One region of the Bacillus cereus group sp. Bce041 genome, then DNA from elsewhere that is predicted to be linked to it. Evidence: riboswitches for the same ligand, from Rfam matches in the RefSeq annotation. Region 1 holds a riboswitch; each other region holds the start of a gene.

Region 1 (6,208 bases):
TTGATACTTTTTCAGATTTTGATGGGATAGTTGTAATGGCAATTGGTGATAGAAATGATATTTCTAAAATTAAGGAAGCACCAGATAATTTTATAATTGCTCCATACGTACCTCAATCAGAAATATTAAATGAAGCAGATGTTTTTATTACACATGGTGGTATGAATAGTGTACACGATGCCATTCATTATAATGTCCCATTTGTAATAATACCGCATGATAAAGATCAGCCAATGATAGCGCAAAGATTAACTGAGCTTGAAGCGGCACATAGACTATTGAAAGAACATGTTAATGTACACACTTTAAAAGAGGCCGTAACAGATGTACTTTCAAATGAAAAGTATAAATATGGTATAAGAAAACTTAATGATAGCTTTTTAGAATGTGGTGGTTCAAAAGAAGCGATTGCAGTTATTGAATCTCTTTTAAATAAAGTAAAACTTTAATTGGTGGGGCTTTACTGCCTGCAAATAGCGGGATAAATAGTCGTAACTGTATACAAGCATAGAGGTTCTCACCTTTATGCTTGTGTATTCTTATCCAGCAAATTGTACAGCAGTATTTGCATGTAAAAAAGCAGTATCAAAAACGGGAACAGTAAGATCATTTTGGGAGATGAGTAAAGGTATTTCAGTGCAGCCTAATAATATACCTTCAGCACCGTTTTGAATTAATGATTTTGTAATTTGTAATAACCTTTTTTTAGATGTTTCTGAAATGATCCCTCTACTTAATTCATCTAATATGACATGGTGGATAAAAGTTCTTTCCTCGTCATTTGGGATAATTGTCTCAATGTTATATTTCGCTAATCGTGATTTATAGAAATCTTGCTCCATCGTTTGTTTTGTTCCTAATAGTCCGATACGTTTTATATTCTGTTCTACCATTTCTTTAGCACTTACATCACCAATGTGAAGAAGCGGGATAGATATTGCTTGTTCTACCTCCTCGGCAAATAGATGTACAGTATTTGAACACATTAATAAACATTCAGCCCCAGATTTTTCAACTTTCTTTGCAACTGTAACTAGTTCATTTTTCACTTCTTCATATTGATGGTTTTGTAATAAAGTAGTTACTTCACCAAAGTCCATACTATATAAAATTAGCTTCGCATTTTGATCGTATTGAGAGAGTGTAAGTGTATTAATATGTTTATAGTATAATGATGTAGATTCCCAACTTAATCCTCCAATCAAACCAATAACTTTCATAATGCATTCCTCCCGAAACGATTTTGAATTCATTATTTCATAATTCCGATAAGAATACAATGATTTAAACGTGCTATTTAATAAAAAATAAAAATAGTAAGAAAAGTGTTGAAATTTACATTCTTTAGTGCCATAATACGAATTACAAATTAATACTTATCCAGAGAGGTGGAGGGAACGGCCCTAAGAAACCTCAGCAACCCCTATGCAATTTTATAGGAAGGTGCTAATTCCGCAGAGGACACGATGTGTTTTTTGAAAGATAAGAGGATTCTTGAAAGTGAAAGAAAGTGACCTCTTATGTAAGAGGTCATTTTTTTGTTGTATAGAAAGGGAGTGTCGATGCATAATTCATTTTTAAATTAAATATAGAGTAATAAAAGTTGACTAATATGAGAGGGGAATTGTCATGAATAAATTATCAACAAAGTTAGTAGTAGCAATCGGTATTGGAGCAGCATTATACGGGATATTAGGACTTTGGGGATTTTCTATTGCACCGAATACATTTATTAAACCAGCATTAGCTATATTAACTGTTTTTGGAGCATTATTTGGTCCAGTGGCAGGACTGTTAATCGGACTTATCGGTCATACCGTAACAGATACGATTGCTGGATGGGGTATTTGGTGGGGATGGGTTATTAGTTCAGGAATTATTGGTTTTTCAATGGGGCTTATTCAAAAAAGAGTTGGTTTTAGTGTGAAAAACGGGTCGTTTAACAAGGGGGATATTTCTTATTTAGCAATTACTGGGCTAGTTGGTATTGTCATTGCTATTATATTTGCTGGGGCATTCGATATTATTGTGATGGGAGAACCATTTGACAAAATTGTTATACAAGTATTAGGAGCAACAATTTCCGATGTCATCGTTTTCTTAGTACTTGGATTGCCACTTACAATTGGTTTGGCGAAATCCAATAAGAAACATACACATTTAAAAATTGAAAAGTAGGGATGTTAACATGCAACCAATTATTTCGTTTGAACAATTCACCTTTCAATATGGGCATGCTGCGCAGCCTACTTTAAGTGATATTACCTTTCATATATACCCTGGGGAAAAAGTGCTAATTGCTGGACGAAGTGGTTCAGGAAAGTCGACATTAGCTCATTGTATAAATGGGCTAATCCCATTTTCTTACGAAGGGAATAGCACAGGTAACGTTTTAATTGCCGGTAAAGACCCAAGGGAAGGAAGTATTTTTGAACAAAGTAAACAGGTAGGAACAATTTTACAAGATCAAGATGCTCAATTTATTGGTCTGACAGTAGAAGAAGATGTAGCTTTTTATTTAGAAAATGAATGTGTAAAGCAAGATAACATGAAAAAGATTGTTTCGGACTCATTAAGAAAGGTGAAGATGCATACGTTTCATAAACAAAGTCCACATGAATTATCAGGAGGCCAAAAGCAAACAGTTTCTCTTGCTGGTTTATTAACAACAAATGCGGATATATTATTGTTCGATGAACCATTAGCGAACTTAGATCCACTAAGCGCCATACATACGATAGAACTTATGAAAGATATACATGAGCAGTATAATAAAACGATTGTTATTATCGAACATAGGATAGAAGAAATTTTAAAACTGGATTTAGACAAAGTTATATTAATTGATGAAGGTAAAGTCATTGCGATGGGAACACCAAAAGAAATCTTAGCGTCAAATATATTACCACGTATTGGCTTAAGAGAGCCTATTTACATCGAAGCATTAAAGAGATTACATTTTGATCGTAATAATGACGTAATATATCCAATGGAAAACCTTCAAAAAGAAAAGGTAAGCAACGTTATAAAAGAGTGGATGGAGAAACAAGTCATATTAGAAAGGAATGCTAAAAACAAGGAATTACTTAAAGTGGAGAATTTATCATTTTCATACCCTAATAAACAAAAAGTATTAGAAAATGTAAACCTTTTAATATATGAAGGAGAAATTGTGGCACTGTTAGGACATAATGGAGCAGGGAAATCAACATTAGCTCATAGTCTTATAGGTATAAACAAAATGAAAAATGGGAAAATTGCGTTAAAAGGTGAAGATATTAGTTCTTGGTCTATTCGTAAACGTGGGGAAATCATATCTTACGTGATGCAAAATCCAAATCATATGATTACACAGCCTACTGTTTTTGAAGAAGTTTCATTTACATTAACATTACATAATTTTTCTAAGGAAGAAATTAAGAATAAAGTAGAAGGGATTTTAAAAATTTGTGGTTTATATCCATTTCGTAATTGGCCAATTCAAGCACTAAGCTATGGGCAAAAAAAGAGACTAACAATCGCATCTGTATTAACAACAAATCCTAAGCTTATCATATTAGATGAACCGACAGCGGGACAAGATTATTATCATTATAAACAATTTATGTCGTTTATTAAAAACCTAGCTAAAAAGGGAATTTCATTTGTTGTTATCACTCACGATATGAATCTCGCGCTAGAATATACAGACCGTGCAGTAGTTCTACATGAAGGGAAAATTATTGCGGATAATACAGTGTTTGATGTATTAGGCGATCAAGAAACGTTACAAAGAGCCAACTTAAGAGAGAGTTCTTTAACCAAGCTTATTAAATTTAGTGGGATTGCATGTCCAGAAAAATTTATGGAGCTTTATTTAGACAGTAATAGGAGGGAGGAAGGTGCATAGTACATATTTTCATCGTATGGATGGGGTAGTGAAATTGTTTTTATTTATTTTTTGTATGACGCTTACTTTTTTGTTTTTTGATTTTCGGGTGTTGCTAATATTATTTATTATTGGGTGTATCGGACTCAGCATTGCTAAAATTCCATTTCGTAAAATTTTAATTGTTTTTAGTGTCATATTTACATTTAGTTTATTAAACTCTGTCATGATTTTATTTATTACACCAACTCATGGATCTGAATTAACTGAATCATATACCGCGTTTTTACATGTTGGATATGCAACGATTACATATGAAACATTATTTTATGCAGCTACACTTTCATTAAAGTATTTTACGTTATTACCATTTACACTTCTTTTTATTTACACGACAGATCCAAGCGAATTTGTAAGTAGCTTAAGTAAACTTGGTATTCATTATAAGATTACATATGCAATAAATATTGCACTACGTTATATTCCTGACATCCAGTCTGAGTATAAAATTATTAAACACGCGCAAGAAGCGAGAGGAGTGGCTTTTGAAAAAGGAGAAGCAAGTTTATGGGTTCGTATGAAGAACCGTGTTTTAATTTTCTGGCCACTAATCATTCATTCTCTAGAAAGAATAGATACGGTTTCAAATGCAATGGATTTAAGAGGATTTGGAAAGAAGGATAAACGTACATGGTTTTATACAAGTAAGGCGAAACGTGAAGATTTCATCGCTTTATTTGCCGGTATTTTCATATTTATTGTTGCGGTATATTTAAAATTAAACGTATTTCAAAACTTTTGGTATCCATTTTAAAGCACTCTTTAAACGAGTGCTTTTACTTATTTTTATGTAGACATGCTCAAAAAAGGGATATATACATAATGTATAATACGAACCAGTTAAAATGATCAACTACCTATTAGTTTTCAAACCAAAAGGAGGAGAAAATATGAGTTACGGTGGTTCTTGTGGTTTTGGTGGAGGTTTCGCTTTACTAGTTGTGTTATTCATTCTATTAATAATTGTAGGATGCAGCTGCTGGGGCGGAGGATACTAATTTTTAATTAGTCTTCACAAATGTAAACTAAAAAAACATTGAAGATACTTATGTATCGAAACAAATAAAAAAGGAGCAACTATGCTCCTTTTTTATTTGTTTAAATGCGTATTCTCACTATATTTCGGGAACGTAATCGTTAAAGTCGTTCCTTTACTAACGATACTTCGGATTTTTAAACTTCCATGCATCGTCTCAATAATCTTAACAGCAACCATTGTACCTAAACCAGTTCCTTTTGTTTTTGTACTAAAATACGGTTCACCGAATCGATGTATTTGCTCCTGTGACATTCCAACTCCGCTATCTTCAATTCGTATTTCAACTTTACTATTATTGATAGATGAGGAAATATTTAAGGTACCACCATTAGGCATTGCTTCAATACTGTTTTTTATTAAGTTTAAAAAACATTGTTGAAAGTGCTGTTTATTACCAACAATGGTTGCCTCAGAAAAATCCTGTGTAATATGTATCGTATTCATATTACACAATGGCAATATCATATTAATAACTCGATTTAACTCTTGTTTTACTGAAATTTGATCTAATTTTTCTGGAGCAGGTTTGGCAAACGTTAAGTAATCATCGATAATTTCTTGGGCACGATTTAACTCTTCAAGTATATGTTTAATATATTCGTCTCTTGATTCAGGAGTTAAATTTTGTGTTTTTAAAAGCTGTGTAAATCCTTTTACAACCGTTAAGGGATTCCTTACTTCGTGCGATATACTTGCAGCGAGTTGGCTAACAATCTCCATTTTTTCCATTTTAATTAATTTAGAGCGCATTAATACAGCATCCTTTATAACTTCATTTATATAAACAATAAATAACATTAAAGTAGTCGGTAATACCATGAAATAAATAATATACAAATTATTCACTTCAAAATCTGATAAAGTTAATACAATTAAAGTTGTAAATATTGCTAGGAAAAAGGTTAAAAACATGGAAAAAGCTACTTTAAGTTTTCTATTATATGTATTAAATTTTGAAGATGCGAGTGCTGTAACGATGAACATTATTCCGTAAACAACGACTGTTAGCATATTAAATCCATAAAATATAAATCTTGTAATTAATAAAATTGTAAACAATATGATACCGACAGGGAATCCACCATAAAGCGTAGCTATTATGACCGGAATTTGTCTTAAATCATGAATACAACTTTCATCCATATAGATAGGGTATCGCATACATAAAATAAGCGGAATACTAGAACAAAGGGTAATCAGTAGTATTTTATATTTCTTTAAATAGTGCCGGCTATCATATA
Region 2 (6,208 bases), on a different contig from region 1:
TATTCGTGCGACTACATTGCTCAGTAGTCAATTTGCCCGTGGATTTGATAAAAAATCTGGTGGTAGAATTGTGAATATGACTTCGGGGCAATTTCAAGGTCCTATGGTAGGAGAACTAGCGTATGTAACAACGAAGGGAGCTATTGATGCTCTTACTAGTACGTTGTCAGCAGAGGTAGCTCATTTAGGAATAACAGTGAATGCAATTAATCCAGGACCAACTGATACAGGATGGATGACTGAAGAGATAAAACAAGGGTTAAAGCCGATGTTTCCTTTTGGCAGAATTGGTGAGCCAAAGGATGCAGCTAGACTCATTAAATTTCTAGTAAGTGAAGAAGCTGAGTGGATTACTGGGCAAGTTATTCATTCAGAAGGTGGATTTAAAAGATAAAAAAGAAGGTATCTCACCTTGGTGAGATACCTTCTTTTTTAATCTTTCTTCAATCTTCGTGCAACACCATTCCCTAAAGACTGTAATCCTTGAACGAGGATAATTAAAATAAAGACAGTTGCATACATTACTTCAGGCTCGTAGCGTAAATGTCCGAAGCGATATGCTAAGTCCCCTAGCCCACCAGCGCCTACAAGACCAGCCATTGCTGTTGCGCCGATTAAGCCAATCGTTGCAATTGTTAATCCAAGTACAAGGGAGGGACGAGCTTCTTTCACCATAACGTGCCAAATAATTTTTATAGTAGAAACGCCCATCGCTTGATAGGCTTCAATAACGCCGCGATCTACTTCTAATAAAGCAGTTTCCATTAATCGTGCAATATAAGGGGCCGTGAATACGACAAGCGGTACGATTACGCCTTGTACACCAATGGAGGTTCCCATTAGAAACTTTGTAAAAGGTAAAATGAAGAATAATAGAATGATAAATGGAAGAGAGCGAATGATATTAATAATTGTATTAAGAATTGGGTAAATGATTTTATTTTCGTGCTGCCCACCAGGTCTTGTTAAAACAAGTGTGACACCAAGTGGTAGTGCAATAAGGATAGAGATGAATAGTGAAATAGATGTCATTTGAAATGTTTGAATGGTTGCTTCCCATATGACTTTACCCCATTCATCCAAAAAGGACTTGTTTCCCATAATCTGTTCTACCCCCTTCTACGATGATTCCTTGCTCTTGTAAAAATGATAAAGCGTGGTTGATTTCATTTTGTTCCCCTTGCATATGAATGACAAGTTTCCCGTATGCCTCATGTTTTAACTGTGTAATATTACCGGATAAAATATTTGGATACACTTGGAAACGTTTTGTAGCGATAGCTAACGCTGGTTCACCAGAAGAATTTCCTATAAATGAAAGTGTTACGATTTCTCCGGTTCTTTGTAGTTCTTTTTGTACTTCAGCTGGGATTTTTGCTGCAAATGCACTATTTACAAATTTCTTCGTTGTTACATGTTGTGGGTTTGTGAAGATCTCCTTCACAGTCCCGCTTTCAATTACTGCTCCATGTTCCATAACAGCAACTCGGTCGCATATACGTTGGATGACATTCATTTCATGTGTAATTAATAAAATTGTAATCCCGATTTCCTCATTAATCTTTAATAATAGGTCAAGAATAGAATCAGTTGTTTCTGGATCTAAAGCACTCGTTGCTTCGTCGCTTAATAACACTTCCGGTTCATGTGATAGTGCACGTGCAATGGCAACACGTTGTTTCTGGCCACCAGAAAGTTCACTCGGATAGGCATCTTTTCGATTAAAAAGATCGACAATACGTAAATACTTTTCTACCCTTTTTTCAATTTCTAATTTTGGAACGCCAGCAAGGCGTAACGGTAATGCGATATTTTCATAAACGGTAACAGTTTTGAGCAAATTGAATCCTTGAAAAATCATCCCGATTTTTTGTCTCGCTTTTGCTAGTTCTTTTGTAGACAGTGTTGTTAAATCTTGCTCGTTTACAATAATATTTCCTGTCGTTGGTTTTTCTAATAAATTTACACAGCGAATTAATGTACTTTTGCCAGCGCCACTATATCCAATGATTCCAAATACTTCGCCCTTTTTTACTTGGAGGGAAGTGGACTTAAGAGCTTCCACATTCCCCTTTTTTGTTGTAAATACTTTGGATACATTTTTTAATTCAATCATTATCGTCAGCTCCTACCAAGACGGTAAAACAGAACCATCAAATTTTTTCTCGATAAATTCTTTTACTTCTTTAGATTGATAAGCTTTCTTTAATTTATTTACAACAACATCATCTTTATTTTCAGTACGAACAACGACCCAGTTCACATAAGGCGAATCTTTGCCTTCACGGAAAATGGAATCTTTCGCAGGGCTTAATTTTGCACCTAATGCAAAGTTTGTATTAATTGCAGCTGCTTTTACTTCACTTAGTTGTGTTGGTAATTGAGATGCCTCTAACTCAACAATCTTTAATTTTTTTGGATTTTCAATTACATCTTTCGCAGTCGCTTTTTCTGTCGCTTTTGGATCCACTTTTAAAACCCCTGCTTTTTCAAATAACTTTAAAGCACGAAGTTCATTCGTTGGGTCATTTGGGACAGCGATTGCGTCGCCCTCTTTTAATTCTTTTACATCTTTTATGTCTTTAGAATAGACGCCCATAGGGAATGTTACTGTTGAAAATACTTCGGTTAATTTCATATTACGTTCAGCTTTAAATACGTCTAAATATGATTTCGTTTGATAGCTATTTACATCAAGGCTTTTTTCATCTAATGATACGTTTGGCGCTACATAATCATTAAATAATTTTATATCAATTTCGAGACCATCTTTTGCTGCCACTTCTTTTACCTTTTCAAAAATCTGCTCATGCGGCCCGCCTGTTACACCGACAGTAATCTTTTTCTCATTTAACGCTTTTACTTGTTTATCTGAACCTGCGCTACATGCGCCTAATAATAGTACCGCTCCGCTTACAATGCTTAATAATACTTTCTTCATCTATGATTCCCCCTTCATATACGTTCCAAAATAAAAAGCACCTCTCAAAATAAGAGAGGTGCCGAATAGACGAAATAGGTTCCTCTCTTATCTTCCAAAACGAAAACTCGTTTTGCAGGAATTAGCACCTTAGCTTATACGTCATAAGCTCGGTTGCCGGGCATCATCGGGCCAGTCCCTCCGCCACTCTTGATAAGAGTATGTGTATGTAGTTTTGAATATGGTACTAATAGTAAATCGTACAAAAAGAATTGTCAACGATATTTTCAGAATATATTTTATTTTAAGGTAATCGAAACGTTCCCCTTTTTATGTCCTTTTTCTACATATATATGAGCTTCAGCAATTTCTTCTAATCGGTAAGTTCTATCAATAACAGGCTTTAGCTTTTCTGTTTCAGCTAGTTGTTTTAGTAGGTTCATATCTTCTTTACTGACTTTTGCCATCATTCCGTTCACAGATACATATTTTCCATTAGGCATTAATGCATCTGTACAAAGAGACTTATTATATTTTCCAACTGCATCAAATATAATATCATAGTGCTCGCCCCGCTTAGTAAAATCTTCTTTCATATAATCAATTACGTTGTCTGCCCCTAAAGCTGTTACTAAATCGAAATTCGAACTACTACAAATGGCTGTGACAGTCGCCCCGAAGTATTTCGCAAGTTGTACGGCAGCTGTCCCTACTGACCCAGAGGCACCGTATATAAGTACTCGTTGCCCTTTTTTTATCTGTCCTTTTCTAAGGAAGTGCAATGCTGAAGTTCCGCCAAAAGGAATAACGGCAGCTTCTTCATATGTCACATTGGTAGGTTTTAATGTTATTAATCCACTTTCATGCACGCATGTGTATTCGGCATAACCACCAAGATTTAGTTCTGTTAATGCAAAAATTTGATCTCCTTTTTTAAATTGAGTTACATCTGTCCCGATCTCCTCTATCTCTCCTGCTAATTCTACGCCAAGTATAGGGTTTCTCGGTTTTCTAAGTCCTAATATAAGTCGCATAGGAATCCAAAATAATAGAGGGCTATTAAATCCGCGTATTCTACAATCTCCAGTCGATACACTTGTTGCGTGAATTTTAACTAATACTTCGTTCTTTTTAGGTATAGGTTTCTCTATATTTTGAAGCTGAAGAACGTTAGGTGGTCCATACTGTGTGCAAATGATCGCCTTCATAATGTCCTCCTGAAATGAGTTGTCTTTATTTACATCATATTTAAGATCTTTATTAAACATGTCGCTATATAGTGAGTATAGATTAAAAATTATATAGATTTCATAGGAAAAGAGGTGATATTATTTTGGGAAAGGGGGCAACAGTATGAAAAAAATTATTTTTGTTTCAAGTTTAGTACTTGCAATCAGTCTAGGGGTAGGGTGTAGTAATGAGAAAACAGCAAAGACGGATGAGCCGAAAAAAGAATCCGTTCAAAAAGAAAAGGAATTAACGGCGAAAGATGTTTTCAAGAAAACGAATGAAGCTTTTAAAAATGAAGAACATGTAACGATGACATATGGTGTAGGGGTAAAAGCTGAGGGAACAGAGATGGATATATTAAAGGCTAAGATGCAATTAGAGCCAAAGACAAAGAATTCTCGTTCTGAAATGAATATTTCCGGTACAGATGTTGTAGTGTATACTGTGGATGGTAAAGTTGCTGGTGAGGTAAAAAACCCTAATACAGGAGAAGTTGTAACCGTACCAGAGGAGCAATTAAACGCTGGTGGAATGAAAGCGACTCAAGATATTATAGATAAATTAGAAGTACCGGAAGTAGTTTTAGATAAAATGAAGCTGGAGAAAAGCGGAGATAAATATAAACTGAAATTTACATTAAAAGGGCAAGAAACAGAAAGTATGTTAACTAGCATGGATGAAACGCAGAAGAAAATGTTACAAGCACAAAATGCGAAGATAGAAGAAGTGGATGCAGAATATATCATTACAAAAGATTTTAAATATGAATCAGCAAAGATAGACATGATTATGAGTAGCAATGGCAAGGATAAAGCACACATTATTACGAACGCAAAATATACGTCGTATGAAAAGTTTGACCCAATACAATTGCCAGCAGCAAAGTAACAGTTTTGATAAGGAGGGACCTAAAATAAGGTCCCTCTTTTTTGTATTCTTTCTTCATAGGAAAATAGGTACAATATAAAGAGGAAAAGATGTAGAAGAGGAGAGTGTCATTTGAAAAAAGGAAAGATAGCGGCGGTCATTGTTGCATATACGGTTTTGCTTGCAACGTCTGTACATACGTATAAAAAACAAATTGATCATCCTATTATGAGTGATGTAGGTAAATTGCTTCCGACAAAAATAAAACGTGTTGAAAGTGCTACGGAAGAGCGCTCGTTAATAAAATTAGTGCGAGATGCAAAAGTTTCAGGAGAGAAAATTTCCATTGCAGGCATGCAACATAGCCAAGGAGGACAGACATATTATCAAAATGGCACGATGCTCGATATGAAAGGATATAATAAAATATTAGAATTTGATCCAGAGAAGAAGCAGATTACAGTTCAAAGTGGTGTCACGTGGAATGATATTCAGAAGAAAATAAATCCATATGGCCTTGCGGTACAGGTCATGCAGTCTCAAAATATTTTTACTGTTGGTGGTTCATTAAGTGTAAATGTACACGGGCGTGATATTCGTCATGAGGCACTAATTGATACAGTAGATTCATTTAGATTGTTAATGGCAGATGGTACGGTACGTAATGTAAGTAGAGAAGAAAATGCAGAGTTATTTCCATATGTCATTGGGGGTTACGGTTTATTTGGAGTTATTTTAGATGTGACGCTGAAGTTAACAGATGATGAATTATATGAAATGCACACGAGAATGATAGATTATAAAGAATACGTATCTTATTTCAAAGAGAAAGTGAAAAGAGATGAAAATGTTCGTATGCACTTAGCGCGTATTTCTGTTGCTCCAAATTCATTTTTAAAAGAGATGTATGTGACAGATTATACTTTGGCACAAAATCAAAATATGAGAGAAGAGTACAGTGAATTAAAGGAAGAAAATATTATAGCGGTACCGAAATTTTTACTTGGGTTATCACGTTATAGTGATTGGGGAAAGAATACATTTTGGGATATACAAAGAGGTTATTTTGAACGTACAGATGGAAAGTATGAGACGCGTAATAATGTTATGAGATCAGATAGTGCTTTTATGGAATATGAAAATCCAAATAGGACCGAAGTGTTACAAGAATACTTTGTGCCTATAGATGCT
Region 3 (6,208 bases), on a different contig from region 1:
CCACACATCTATCAACTTAAGAATGGAAACAAAGTGTACTTTCATTTTGTGGGGTAAAGCATTCCTAAAATAGAAGAATACTCTTAATAATACGCAAACTAAATAAACCCTATCGTTTTATCGTTTTCCGACAGAAAACTCCTTCCTCAAAAATGTGAAGATGTGAAACACCAATTTTAGGTGGGAGATGAATGTCGGTTGGCATAAGCCAACGTGTTTGTTATCATTTACTTGTACAGATTGCTCCTCGAAAACTGAAGATATGAGGTTGGTTGCAGAAAAACGTTGCAACCGTAAAATCTTCAACGTTCTATCGCCCCATGCTTACCGAAGTTGCGAAAACCAAGCTAAAGTAGGGAGTGTGGTGCGTTAACGTACAAGATACTTATGTTCTCACCATAGGAACTACGGGTAGAGCCTGCTAAGATAACCGGTGGATACACCGGTTATCTTAGCAGGAATCTCCCACTTCAAAAAGTCCGTAAGGACGTTAAGTGGTGAGTAGTTCAATAAAAGTCAAGGAAATAGTAATGAAATCCTATATTTATACGATTGAATACAATGTCACACATTTTATAAGGTAAAAAGAAAAGGATAGATGAACAGGAGAGTATACCTGTTTACATCTATCCTTTTTTACAAAAATATGACCATATTAACTACTACAACAAGGATTTTTACCACAACAAATTCTCATATAGTTATTGAACTATTTTTTTAAATAACTAAATTAACCTCTTCGTTAACTTTAATTACGAATAATTGTTCCCCTTCACTTTCAATTGGATCAACTACATCTTCATTAAAAGATTCAACATGTTATCTACCATTTCTATTAAACAAGCGGTTTTTATTTTCCCTGATTCCTTTCCATACCTAAGGTACCCAAAAGTCCACTGGATTCCCGAGGCTACCATCCACATTTGTGGCTCTGAAAAGACATTTTGTGCCACTAAACGTAACTGTAGATTCCTGAACAAGCTAAATCATGAAAATACACACAAAGATAGATTATCTTCCATTACATTACTGTTTTGCTTCGTTTGAATAGAAATATTCGGAAGAACGCCACTTGTTCGATATCTCCTCAATATGATAAGGTGTCGTCCTGCAGCATCCACCTATTAAACGTGCACCTGCTTGGTACCATTCTTCAGATTGAATATTCAACGCGTTACATTGTTCATGACCATGCCATGTTTTTGTTTCTGGATTATAAGTTTCACCAGAGTTTGGATAAACAATAATCGGTTTTTTGGTGTTTGCCCTCAACTCTTGAATTGCGCCAGTCACAACGGTTACTGGCGCACAATTGATACCTATCGCTACAATTTGTTCACTTTTCTCAAAAGCTCGTGCACACTCCACGAGTTTCATACCTTCACTAATCTCTTTCTCATTTTTTAGCGAAAAGGAAAGCCACGCATATGTTTCTGGAAACTCACGCAATAATGTATCTAATACTCTTGCTTCTTGCAGGGAAGGGATCGTTTCAAATGCCAATAGATCTGCACCTGCTTCGATTAACGCAGACATCCTCGAACGGTGAAAGTCTGCTAATGTTTTATCTGTCACACCATAGTTGCCTACATACTCTGAACCATCTGCAAGATAAGCGCCGTACGGCCCAACTGATGCAACAACCAATGGTTTAGGCCTATTCGTTTGCGTATTTTCCTTCCAAAAATCATCTCTTGCCCTTCTTGCAAGTAACACCGTTTTCTTAATTAATTCCAAAGCTTCCTGTTCTTGTATTCCACGCTTGGAAAAACCGCTAATAGTAGCTTGATAGCTTGCTGTTATGGCACAGTCCGCTCCAGCACGAAAATAGTCTGAATGAACCTGATAAATTAGTTCCGGATTATCTAGTAACACACGTGCCGACCAAAGAGGATCGTCCAAATTACATCCATGCGCCTCCAATTCTGTAGCTAATGCTCCGTCAAGAAGCATAATGGAATGTTGGGATAAAATATCATCAATTGGGTTGATTTTGTTCGACATAATCTACGCCCCTCTTTTTTAGATTTTTTGTTAGATAATAACTTCCATAGCAAAACAAAATAAACGGTATGCCGCAATATAAGGCAATTCTCTGTGTTGGATCGAATGCAATTCCAATACACGATGCCAGACAAAGGATAAAAGAAGCAATTGGTACTAATGGATATAGTGGTGTGCGATAAATCAAGTCCTTCTCAGAATTTCCATCTTTCAAAAATTGTCTGCGAAATAGGAACTGCGAAGCACTAATACTCATCCAAACTACAACTACTGCTAGACCGGAAATGGAAACAAGTACGATATAGACAGTATCTGGTGCCACAATACTCGAAAGCAAAGCCAAAGCTCCACCCACCATGCTGAAAATGACGGCGTTGATTGGAACACCTTGCTTCGTCATTTTTCCAAAAATCGGGGATATCATATTCTTATTAGCAAGCGACCAAAGCATTCTAGAAGAGGCATAAAGGCCTGAGTTTGCCGCAGATAAAATGGCTGTTAAGATAACGAAATTCATTATGTCAGCTGAATATGGCACCCCAATTCGTTCTAGAACTGCAACAAAAGGGCTCTCTAATACCCCCGCATCGGAAATAGGCAATAACGCAGATAAAACAACAATCGTTCCTACAAAAAAGATGATCAATCTCCACAGAGTAGTTCGAATTGCCTTCGGTATCATTTTTTCCGGGTTCGCTGTTTCTCCAGCTGCAACACCTATTAATTCTGTTCCCGAAAAAGCAAAATTAACCGCAAGCATGGTCATCATAATGGCCGTAGCACCATGGGGAAATAAACCTCCACTTGTAAAATTAGAAAAGAATGGTGCAGCTTTTGAATGAGTCATCGGAAGAAACCCTAGCATTGCCGCTACTCCTAAAACAATAAAAATCGCAATAGCTATAACCTTTATCGTTGAAAACCAAAATTCGGATTCGGCAAAAAATTTAACAGTCAGGACATTTAATACAAAGATCAAAATGGCAAAAAGAGCACTCCATACCCAAACATTAATCGATGGAAACCATCGCTTCATAAGTAATCCTGCGGCTGTAAATTCAGAACCTAAAGCAACAGTCCAAGTTAACCAATACAACCAGGCTACTGTATACCCTGTACCCGGTCCAATGTATTTAACTGCATAACTATGAAATGCGCCAGTTTCAGGCATATGTACGGAAAGCTCTCCTAAACATAGCATAACTAGATAAACCACTAGCGCACCAACCAAATAGGATAGAATTGTTCCAAATGGGCCAGCTTGTTGAATAGTGTAACCCGAACTTAAGAATAAGCCCGTTCCAATCACCCCACCAAGTGATAGCATGACTAAATGACGTGCTTGCATTTTCCTTTGAAATTCTTGCCCATTTTTGTTCTCCATTTCTACTCTCCTTTAGTTATTACCCAGAAAAAACAAAAAACGCACTCTAAAAAAGAGGGCGCTACTGACAAATAAAAACGGAAGCTCTCATCTATCAGGATTATCACCCGCTGGAATTAGCACAGTGTCTACTTAAGCAGACCTGTTGCTGAGGTTTCATAAGGCCAGTCCCTCCACCTCTCTGGATAAGAAATATTTTTTTATAACCTTATCAATCCATTCAATAACTGTCAAGACAATTCTGTTTTTTAAAAAAATTATCTATTATAGAAATACAAAAAAAGGAGTATTACTATAACTGCAATCCACTCCTCCTTAGGTATTATTTAAAAATCGAACATACAAAACGTCATTTATTTATGATGCGGTTCACTAGCACTTCCTCAAAATTTGATGCACTTCACACAAATTAACCAGATCCGTAAAATCAGGAACTGGTTAATTTGTGTTTAAATAATATTTTCTATAATCTTTATATAAAAATTATAAAATTTATCATATACTTGAAACAATACATATAGAGTTACCTACCAAATCGTATCCTCCAAAGTAATTAGGTATTATAAAGTGGTCTCCTTTTTTAAAGAAATAGTGCTCACCTTCTTTAATTAACTCACCTTCTCCCTGTATTACACTAACAAGAAGGAAGGCTTTTTGTTGTTCCAAACTAGCTGATCCATCTAACTCCCATTTTTCCACTGAAAAATACGGACATTTAATAAAATTAGTTATACTCAAATCATCTACTTTTTCATTTTTAAATGTTAACTGATTCGAAATACATGGAGTTTCTATTACATCAATACTGCTTTCAAGATGAAGATCACGTAAATTACCTTCTGAATCTCTTCTATCATAATCATACAATCTATAGGTTGTATCAGAGTTTTGCTGCGTTTCTAATATCAAAATCCCTTTACCAATTGCATGAACAGTTCCACTCGGCACATAGAAGAAATCTCCAGGTTTCACCTTCACGCGATGCAACAGTTGGTTCCACTCTTTCTTTTCAATCATAGCCATGAATTCTTCTTTTGTTTTCGCATGATGTCCATAAATAATTTCCGCGTCTTTTATGGAATCGATTACATACCAGCATTCTGTTTTTCCTAGTTCTCCATTTTCATATACGCTGGCATACTCATCGTTGGGATGAACTTGAACAGATAAATCTTGATTGGCATCCAAAATTTTTGTAAGAAGAGGGAAACGCTCCCCCTCCATATTTCCAAATAAATCTCGATGGTTATCCCACAATTCACCCAAAGATAGCCCTTTATACTTTCCGTTCTTAACAATACTTTGTCCATGTTGATGTGCAGCAAAAGCCCAACACTCTCCAGTTTGATTTGATGGAATCTCATATCCAAAAGAAGTTAAATGTGTTCCACCCCAAATTCTTTCTTTAAAAACAGGTGCAAAAAATAATGGTTCAGTCATGATTTAAATCCCCCATTCTATGCTATTTCATCTAGTAGTTTGTATGCTTCTGCTTTTGTTTGAACAGATAATAACCGCTCTCTAAAACTGTCATCCATAAGTTTTCGAGAAAGCATTTGAAGGATTTTTAAATGTTCATTCCCTTCATTTCCTTTTGGTACCGCAATCATAAATATTAACTTCGCTTCCGTTCCATCAAGGCTTTTCCAATCTATGCCCGATTGTTTAATTCCAAATACCACACTCGGTTTCCTTACGGCAGCTGATTTCCCATGTGGAATCGCAATGTTTATGCCAATACCTGTAGTACTTTCTTGCTCACGGTTCATAATAGCCTGTTTAAATTCTGTCACTGAATGTAATGCACCTACATGCTTTAATTTTTGAATCATTTCATCAATGATGTCATCTCTTGTTTCCCCTTTTAAGTCCGTTTCAATTAATTCTAAACTTGTAATATCTGTTAATTTTTTTATCTCTACCTTATCTACTTGTTCGCCTCTTGCTTGAGTTTCTTGTTCCAGTTGTTGCACTTCTATTGTTGCTGAAACTTCTTTTATTTGTTCATTTTCTTGTTTCTCTAACTTTGAAACGTCTTTTTTCAATACATTTACTACAACAGCTGTCACAATAGAGCCTACAATTACAGCCACAAAAAACATAAATACATTATCTACTGCCCCTAACACTGCAACAATTGGACCACCATGTGCTACTCTGTCTCCTACATGACCGATCATCGCAATTACAGCACCCGTCATCGAACCTGCCATTATACTTGGAATAACCCGAAGTGGATCTTGTGCTGCAAAGGGAATCGCACCTTCCGTAATACCAAATAGCCCCATTGTAAATGATGCTTTACCCATTTCTCTCTCTGAATCTTGGAATTTCCCCTTACCTATGAAGGTAGCAAGTCCCATCCCGATTGGTGGAATACAAATTGCTGCAGCAATTGGACCCATAATTTCATAGTTTCCTTCTCCAATCATTGCTGAACCAAATAAGAATGCTACTTTATTGACCGGACCACCCATATCAAATGAAATCATTGCCCCTAAAATTAATGCTAAGAGAATTGAACTTGACCCTTGCATACCTGCTAACCAAGCTGTTAATGATACGAAAACTTGTGCGACAGGGGCACCAATAATAAATACAAATGCTAAACCTACAATTAGGGAAGTAAATACCGGAATAATAATAATCGGCATAATTGGTTGAATCGCTTTTGGAACTTTTAATTTTTTGATTCCTAACGCTATATAACCAGCTAAGAAACCAGCGATAATTCCACCGAGAAAACCAGCACCACTTTCACTTCCATAAAAGCTTCCTGTTGCCGCAATATATCCACCAATCATTCCAGGAACAAGTCCA
Region 4 (6,208 bases), on a different contig from region 1:
GATGGTAACAACCGTTGAATCATAATCCCTGATACTAGCACAAGAACAGAAACAGCCCCAAAACTAATACGCCAGCCAAAATATTGCGAAATAACGGTCGTTATAGGTAAACCTAATACAGTTGCGAACATTAAACCTGCAAGTACAATTGATGCAGCTTTTCCCCTTGAATCAGAGTGAACCAATGTCGCAGAAAAGGAAATCGCAACTCCAAAAGCTGAAGCTGAAGCAATACCAGTTATAATACGTGAAATCATCATAATATCATAGTTCCAAGCAATAGCTCCGAGCGATTGACCAATTAAAAATATGAACATTAAAAACAATAATGCTTGTTTGCTGCGCATTCGTAAGAGGATTGCAGTTAAAATGGGGCCTCCTATTACCATTGCTCCTGCATAAGCTGAAATTAAATACCCAATAGATGATACAGGAACCTGGAATGCAAGAGCAAGTTCATTCATCATACCTGCAACCATAAATTCTGATGTAGTCATACAAAAGATTGCTAAAGCTAATAAATAAATAATCGATGACATAAAAACACTCCATATTCATTATTGTAATGATCGGTACAAAAATAGTGCGAAAAAAGAGCGCACTAAGCGCCACAAATAGACTCTACTGTTCCTTTGATAACTTGTTCAGACAACATCCGATTTTGCATCGATACATTAAGAACACGGAATCCGTAATAACTGCTTAAAAGCAGACTAGCTAATTCCTCAGCTGATTGCTTCTTTGAAATTTCACCTGTTTGCAATCCTTCCTCCATCACTGTTTCAATAGCTTGTTTAAGAAGTTCAACATGCTTCGAGAAAATTTCTTGTACCATTAAATCGTTTTTAGCACGTTCTATACTGGCATTAATCAATAAACATCCTTTTTGATCCATATTCTCAAAGTCTTCTTTCAATGCCCATTCAAAAAAATTACTTAATCGTTCTTTAACTGGAATTGGAGTATGTAACAATTTCCTTTGTTCCCTAATCCCAATTTCATGGTAGCGTTCTAATACTTGTTTATACAGTTCATGTTTACTACCGAAAGTATTGTATAAACTTCCTTTTCCAAGTCCTGTATCACTGCATAAATCTTGTGTAGAACACCCTTCATATCCTCTTAACCAAAATGTTTTCATTGCAACATCTACAATTGAGGAATAATCAAACTCTCGAGGTCTGCCGCGTTTATTCAATCGTATCCTCCTCTCATTTTAAAGATAACATGAATAGAATACCCTTTTTGTACCATGCGGTCAATAATTTTGTTTTATTGTACTGTAAAATAAAATTTGATTATTTTAGATTACGAATAATGAAAAATAGCCCCTTTATTCAAATTTCCTAGCGAAAAAATCACGTTTTAATAGACTTCTTTATCATCCCTACCTTTCTATAGATTACTAGTTATGAAACAAGGATCGTTTCATAACTAGTAATTTACTTGATTAGCTTGATGAGTATGGAGTAGTGCCCCTATAAGCAAAACCCTCCAGAAACATCTAAAATCTGCCCAGTTACCCAGCGGCTATCAGAAGAAGCAAGGAATGCTACTGCATCTGCAATATCTTCAACTTGCCCTATTCGCCCGAACACAGATGAATTCGTAGCAAAACTTCGTATTTCCGGATCATCTAGCAATTTTGCATTAATATCTGTCTTCGTATATCCAGGCATAATTGTATTCACTGTTATACCTCTTTCTCCGAGATGTTTAGCTAGAGGAAGTGTCATCGTATTTAATGCACCTTTACTTAAACCGTATGCAATAGACCCTGTAAAACCAAGTCTTACTTCAGCTGATGAAATGTTAATAACGCGCCCCTCTGCTCGTAGTAACGGTAATGTTTGCTGAATTAAGAAGAATGGTGCTTTAATATTTACGGCCATAATTTCATCAAAAACTTCTTCTGTCGTATTTTCAATCGTTCCTTGTGTACCTATCCCTGCATTGTTTACTAAAATATCAATCTCTGATGCACCAACTCTTATTTGTAATTCATTCTTCAATTGTTCTACTAACTTTTTGACACCATCAACTGAATTGAGATCAGCTTCAATTAAGAATGCTTTTCCTCCATTAGATTCAATCTCACTAATTGTTTCATCTGCAGCTGCCTTATTTCGGCCGTAGTGAATCGCTACTAATGCACCGTCTTTTGCCAATCTCATCGCAATCGCCCGACCAATACCGCGACTCGCCCCTGTTACTATCGCTACTTTCCCATCAAGATTCTTCATTTTTTCCATCCTTCCTAAATTTCCGTTTAATAAAAATCTATACTTATATTTTCATGTAAACCCCAATCATTTTAAATATAAATTTATAGGTAATTTAGTTCCTTTACTTATGATATTATAGTTATAAATCACAATTTACTTTAGAAAATAAATCAAGGGAGATACCCCAATGCAAAATGCAGTAAAACTGGATGAAATCGATCATAAAATTATGAACTTGTTGTATGAAAATGCGAGAATTTCCGTTTCAGAAATAGGACGAATTATATCCATGACGCAACCTGCTGTAAAAGAGCGTATTAATAAACTTGAAGATCAAGGAGTTATAGCGGCTTATCGAACGAAATTTGAGCCTGCAAAAATTAATAAAAACATTCAAGCATTCATCATGTTTAAAACGAGCCAATGCTCTGATTTTATTCAATTTTGTAATGCCGCTCCTGAAGTAACAGATTTATATCGAATTAGTGGGGAGTTTAATTATATGATGAAGGTCATGAGCGATTCGATGGATTCTCTCGCTACATTTTTAGACTCTTTAATGCAATTTGGCTTGTCATCTCCTTTAATTGTTTTAAAGAGTGAGTTTGAGGAGAAATTGTCATTCTAATAAAGGATACGTATTATCCTCCGCTAACAGTAAAAGCTTTTCCTTTATGAGAAAATCCAACAAAATTAATGATTAGTAACAAAAAAAGAACATTGATTTTCAATGTTCTTTTTTATATCTCTACTTATTATTTAGATTGCTATTCGAAAAAAGTACCTTAATCCCCTTACCCTTGATTCCTCTGCGCCTCTCTAAACTCCTCCTTCACCTTCTCTAACAACCCTTCTTCCGTAATTAATCGATACGCCGTATTTGCTAATGCTTTTGCCGATGTAATTAATGCTTTATCTCCAAGTTCTGAACGTGCTGCTTCTCTAAATTCATTCGTATGTGCAATTAAATCATCTGGTCCGATTTTAATGTACGGATGAATTGTCGGTACGACTTGACTTACGTTTCCTGCGTCGGTTGAACCGATTCCTACTCTTTCTTTACGATTTACATCTTCACCTAATAGTTCTAGTTCTTCCGCTACAATATCGTTATATGTTTTTGTTACGAGTAATTCATCGATTTCATTTTGGAATTGATGGATTTTTACTTTCGCACCTGTTGCTAACGCTGCTCCCTCAGCAATGTTTCTTACTTTTTCTGTTACTTCCGCGCATCTTTTTCGCGTTGCTGCACGGATGAAGAACCTAGCCGCGGCATAGTCAGGAATAATGTTAGGTGCTTTTCCTCCTTCTGTAATGACGCCATGAATTCTCACGTCTGACGGAAGTTGTTGGCGAAGTGCATTAATACCGTTATAGAGCTGAATAACCGCATCTAATGCGTTAATCCCTTCTTCTGGCGAAGCTGCAGCGTGAGCTGTTTTTCCGTAAAAATGAAAATCAAGTGGATCGACTGCTAGTGAAGGACTCGTTGTCGCTGTTTTTCCGCTCGGATGAATCATAAGCGCCGCATCAATGTCTTTAAATAAACCTGCCTTTACATAACTTGATTTCGCGCTACCATTTGGCCCGCCTTCTTCTGCTGGCGTACCAAACACGACAACTTCTCCGCCAATTTCTTCAAGTGTTTCTGATAATGCAATTGCTGCTGCAACGCTAATTGTGCCAATTAAATTGTGACCACACGCATGGCCAAGTCCTGGTAAAGCGTCATACTCAGCTAAAAATGCGATTGCTGGTCCTTGTTTTCCAGAGCTTTTTCGCGCGATAAATCCCGTTTCATGTCCAGCTATATTGTGCTGCAACTGAAACCCTGCACTACCTAGTAATAAACTTAACGTTCTTGATGCGTAAAACTCTTGGTTTCCAATCTCCGGATTCGCATGAATATCATGACTTGTTTCTATGTACTTTTCCTTATTTCTTTCGATACTCTCTTCAATTGTTTTTCTTTGTGACGCTACTCCTGTCGCTCCCATTTTTCTTCCTCCTTTTATTTTCACGTAAAAAAGCCTCTTTCTAAAAGATAGAAAGAGGCTTTTGTATATACAGTCAAAATGAGCTTCTTTCTTATCTTTCAAGTTACCTTGCTGGAATTGGCACAGTATTCATAACGAATCCGCTGCCGAGGTATCATAGGGCCAGTCCCTCCACCTCTCGCGATAAGAATTTTCATAAAATTATATTAAATTATTTTTTATTCTAAGTTCATTCCAAGTAAAAGTCAAGGAATTCCTATCCGAATTTACCGAATATCTAAAAATCCTTTTAATACACCAATTGTCTCAGGTGCTTGCAGTCTTGCACATACGTACGGAAATTCCGTACTACCTTCAAACATCATTTGAGATGTAAGCGGTGCGCCTGCCCAGAAGATTTCATCATCGATTACTAGGAACGGGAATGCTTTATTTTGTCTTTGTAACTTTACATTTTTCAGTGGAACTGGTCCGTCACTATACACTGTTATTTGCGCATTTGTACGCATTAACGCTTGCCATACTCGCTTATCCACTTGTTTTGTACTTGGAAGTGAAATAATAATTTTTCGTTTTGCTGCTAAAATATCTTTTAATAGCCCTTTCGTTTCCTCAAGATTCATTTCCATAAACCAGCGTAAACGTTTCGATATTTTTCGTTCCCACAATTGTCTTGATGTCGTGCGATCATACACATCTCCGTGACGTTCTATATGAGCTGTTAATTGTGATAACGCTTGTTTTCTCGAAAGGTTTTTACGCATATAATGGCAATCTGATAATTGAATGAACTTCCCTCTCGCCCTTGTCACTGCTACATTGACGAGGCGATGGTTTTTGTGATCAAAGAATAATACGCCAGGTCGTTCTTGCGGATAACTATCCACCGTATCAAAAATCATCATATCTCTTTCAGAACCTTGGAACTTATGAACTGTCGCCGCTAAAACTGGTATGTTTTGATATTTCGTTCTCTGCAACATTTCTCTAATACACGTCGATAAAAAGCGTGACTGCGCCCTGTAAGGTGTCACAATACCAATTGATTGAACACCGTCTAACAATCCGATTAACATCATTTGCATTGCTACTAAACCAGACATAATGTTAAAACGTGAACCAGAAGCAGCATCTTTTAACGAAAAAGCTCCCATTTGGCTCGTATCAAATAAAACACTCGCTTCATTTGCAAACGGCTGCAATTGCGCAAGTTCTTTACGCTCTGAAACAGACGGATGATCGTATACTCTATTTTTATAAATAAACGAATTCGTAAACTTCGATATATCCGCATGCATACGTCTTTGTTCCTGCAACATAAATAGGTTTGGGTGTGCTTCTGATTTATTAACAGACTCAACAATCCCAGCATGGTAAAACATATCTTCCCCAAGCCATTTGCGAACCAGTTCATGATTTGCCATAGCAATTGGAGGTAACTGTAAAAAGTCACCGCAAACGACGATACGTTTTCCAAGTGAAGCAGCTAATGCAATTTGCGGAACGAACGCCATACTCACCTCATCTACGACAACTAAATCAAATGTACGCTCATAAATTAGCGCATCAATGGCACATTTCGATAAAGTTACGCCGATTACTTTCGCATTTTCAATATATTCTTTTTCTACTTCTTTAATTTTAGCCCTTTGCTTTCGAAGATCACTTTCAATCTCCTGCATACGCTTCTTATCAGAGGACGTTGCCTTATACGATAAGATTTTTTCACGAAGCTCTTGGCGTGTTTCTTCCAAGTAGAGTCTTTCCTCACCCCATGATCCGTTCGTCGTTTCAACTAACTTAGATGCAAGTAACGTTTCATGATTTCGTATATGTTCATGTTGACTATAACCGTAACGAACAATTTCGCCAGGCGTCCATTTCTTTTTCTTCTCAATTTGCTTCGTTACTTCACTCATTAATACGTCTACTGCCGCATTACTATGAGCTAACACAAGTACCGATTTTCCTTTTTGATAATGA

The links. Region 1 has a riboswitch for S-adenosylmethionine ahead of ACUN13_RS14865 (ECF-type riboflavin transporter substrate-binding protein). Riboswitches for the same ligand answer to the same signal wherever they lie in the genome.
Positions count from the first base shown of each region.
Region 2: linked by a shared signal. The riboswitch ahead of ACUN13_RS28605 (MetQ/NlpA family ABC transporter substrate-binding protein) and the one ahead of ACUN13_RS14865 (ECF-type riboflavin transporter substrate-binding protein) in region 1 are both predicted to bind S-adenosylmethionine.
Region 3: linked by a shared signal. The riboswitch ahead of mmuP (S-methylmethionine permease) and the one ahead of ACUN13_RS14865 (ECF-type riboflavin transporter substrate-binding protein) in region 1 are both predicted to bind S-adenosylmethionine.
Region 4: linked by a shared signal. The riboswitch ahead of ACUN13_RS18100 (M20 family metallopeptidase) and the one ahead of ACUN13_RS14865 (ECF-type riboflavin transporter substrate-binding protein) in region 1 are both predicted to bind S-adenosylmethionine.

Region 1 is NZ_JBQXON010000004.1:131,843-138,050, forward strand. It holds gene ACUN13_RS14855 (macrolide family glycosyltransferase) at 1-449, shown strand, start outside; gene ACUN13_RS14860 (aspartate/glutamate racemase family protein) at 540-1,220, opposite strand; SAM riboswitch class I at 1,374-1,489, shown strand; gene ACUN13_RS14865 (ECF-type riboflavin transporter substrate-binding protein) at 1,630-2,178, shown strand; gene ACUN13_RS14870 (ABC transporter ATP-binding protein) at 2,189-3,889, shown strand; gene ACUN13_RS14875 (energy-coupling factor transporter transmembrane component T family protein) at 3,882-4,682, shown strand; gene ACUN13_RS14880 (YjcZ family sporulation protein) at 4,819-4,926, shown strand; gene ACUN13_RS14885 (LytS/YhcK type 5TM receptor domain-containing protein) at 5,019-6,208, opposite strand, start outside.
Region 2 is NZ_JBQXON010000018.1:40,269-46,476, reverse strand. It holds gene ACUN13_RS28620 (SDR family oxidoreductase) at 1-394, shown strand, start outside; gene ACUN13_RS28615 (methionine ABC transporter permease) at 433-1,101, opposite strand; gene ACUN13_RS28610 (methionine ABC transporter ATP-binding protein) at 1,076-2,116, opposite strand; gene ACUN13_RS28605 (MetQ/NlpA family ABC transporter substrate-binding protein) at 2,129-2,941, opposite strand; SAM riboswitch class I at 3,026-3,140, opposite strand; gene ACUN13_RS28600 (NAD(P)-dependent alcohol dehydrogenase) at 3,220-4,128, opposite strand; gene ACUN13_RS28595 (DUF6612 family protein) at 4,274-5,038, shown strand; gene ACUN13_RS28590 (FAD-binding oxidoreductase) at 5,150-6,208, shown strand, end outside.
Region 3 is NZ_JBQXON010000026.1:6,693-12,900, reverse strand. It holds gene mmuM (homocysteine S-methyltransferase) at 1,027-2,004, opposite strand; gene mmuP (S-methylmethionine permease) at 1,979-3,388, opposite strand; SAM riboswitch class I at 3,473-3,580, opposite strand; gene manA (mannose-6-phosphate isomerase, class I) at 3,884-4,828, opposite strand; gene ACUN13_RS30515 (PTS fructose transporter subunit IIABC) at 4,846-6,208, opposite strand, start outside.
Region 4 is NZ_JBQXON010000005.1:250,688-256,895, forward strand. It holds gene ACUN13_RS18080 (MFS transporter) at 1-539, opposite strand, end outside; gene ACUN13_RS18085 (TetR/AcrR family transcriptional regulator) at 602-1,198, opposite strand; gene ACUN13_RS18090 (SDR family oxidoreductase) at 1,479-2,243, opposite strand; gene ACUN13_RS18095 (Lrp/AsnC family transcriptional regulator) at 2,413-2,853, shown strand; gene ACUN13_RS18100 (M20 family metallopeptidase) at 3,020-4,225, opposite strand; SAM riboswitch class I at 4,314-4,415, opposite strand; gene ACUN13_RS18105 (AAA domain-containing protein) at 4,492-6,208, opposite strand, start outside.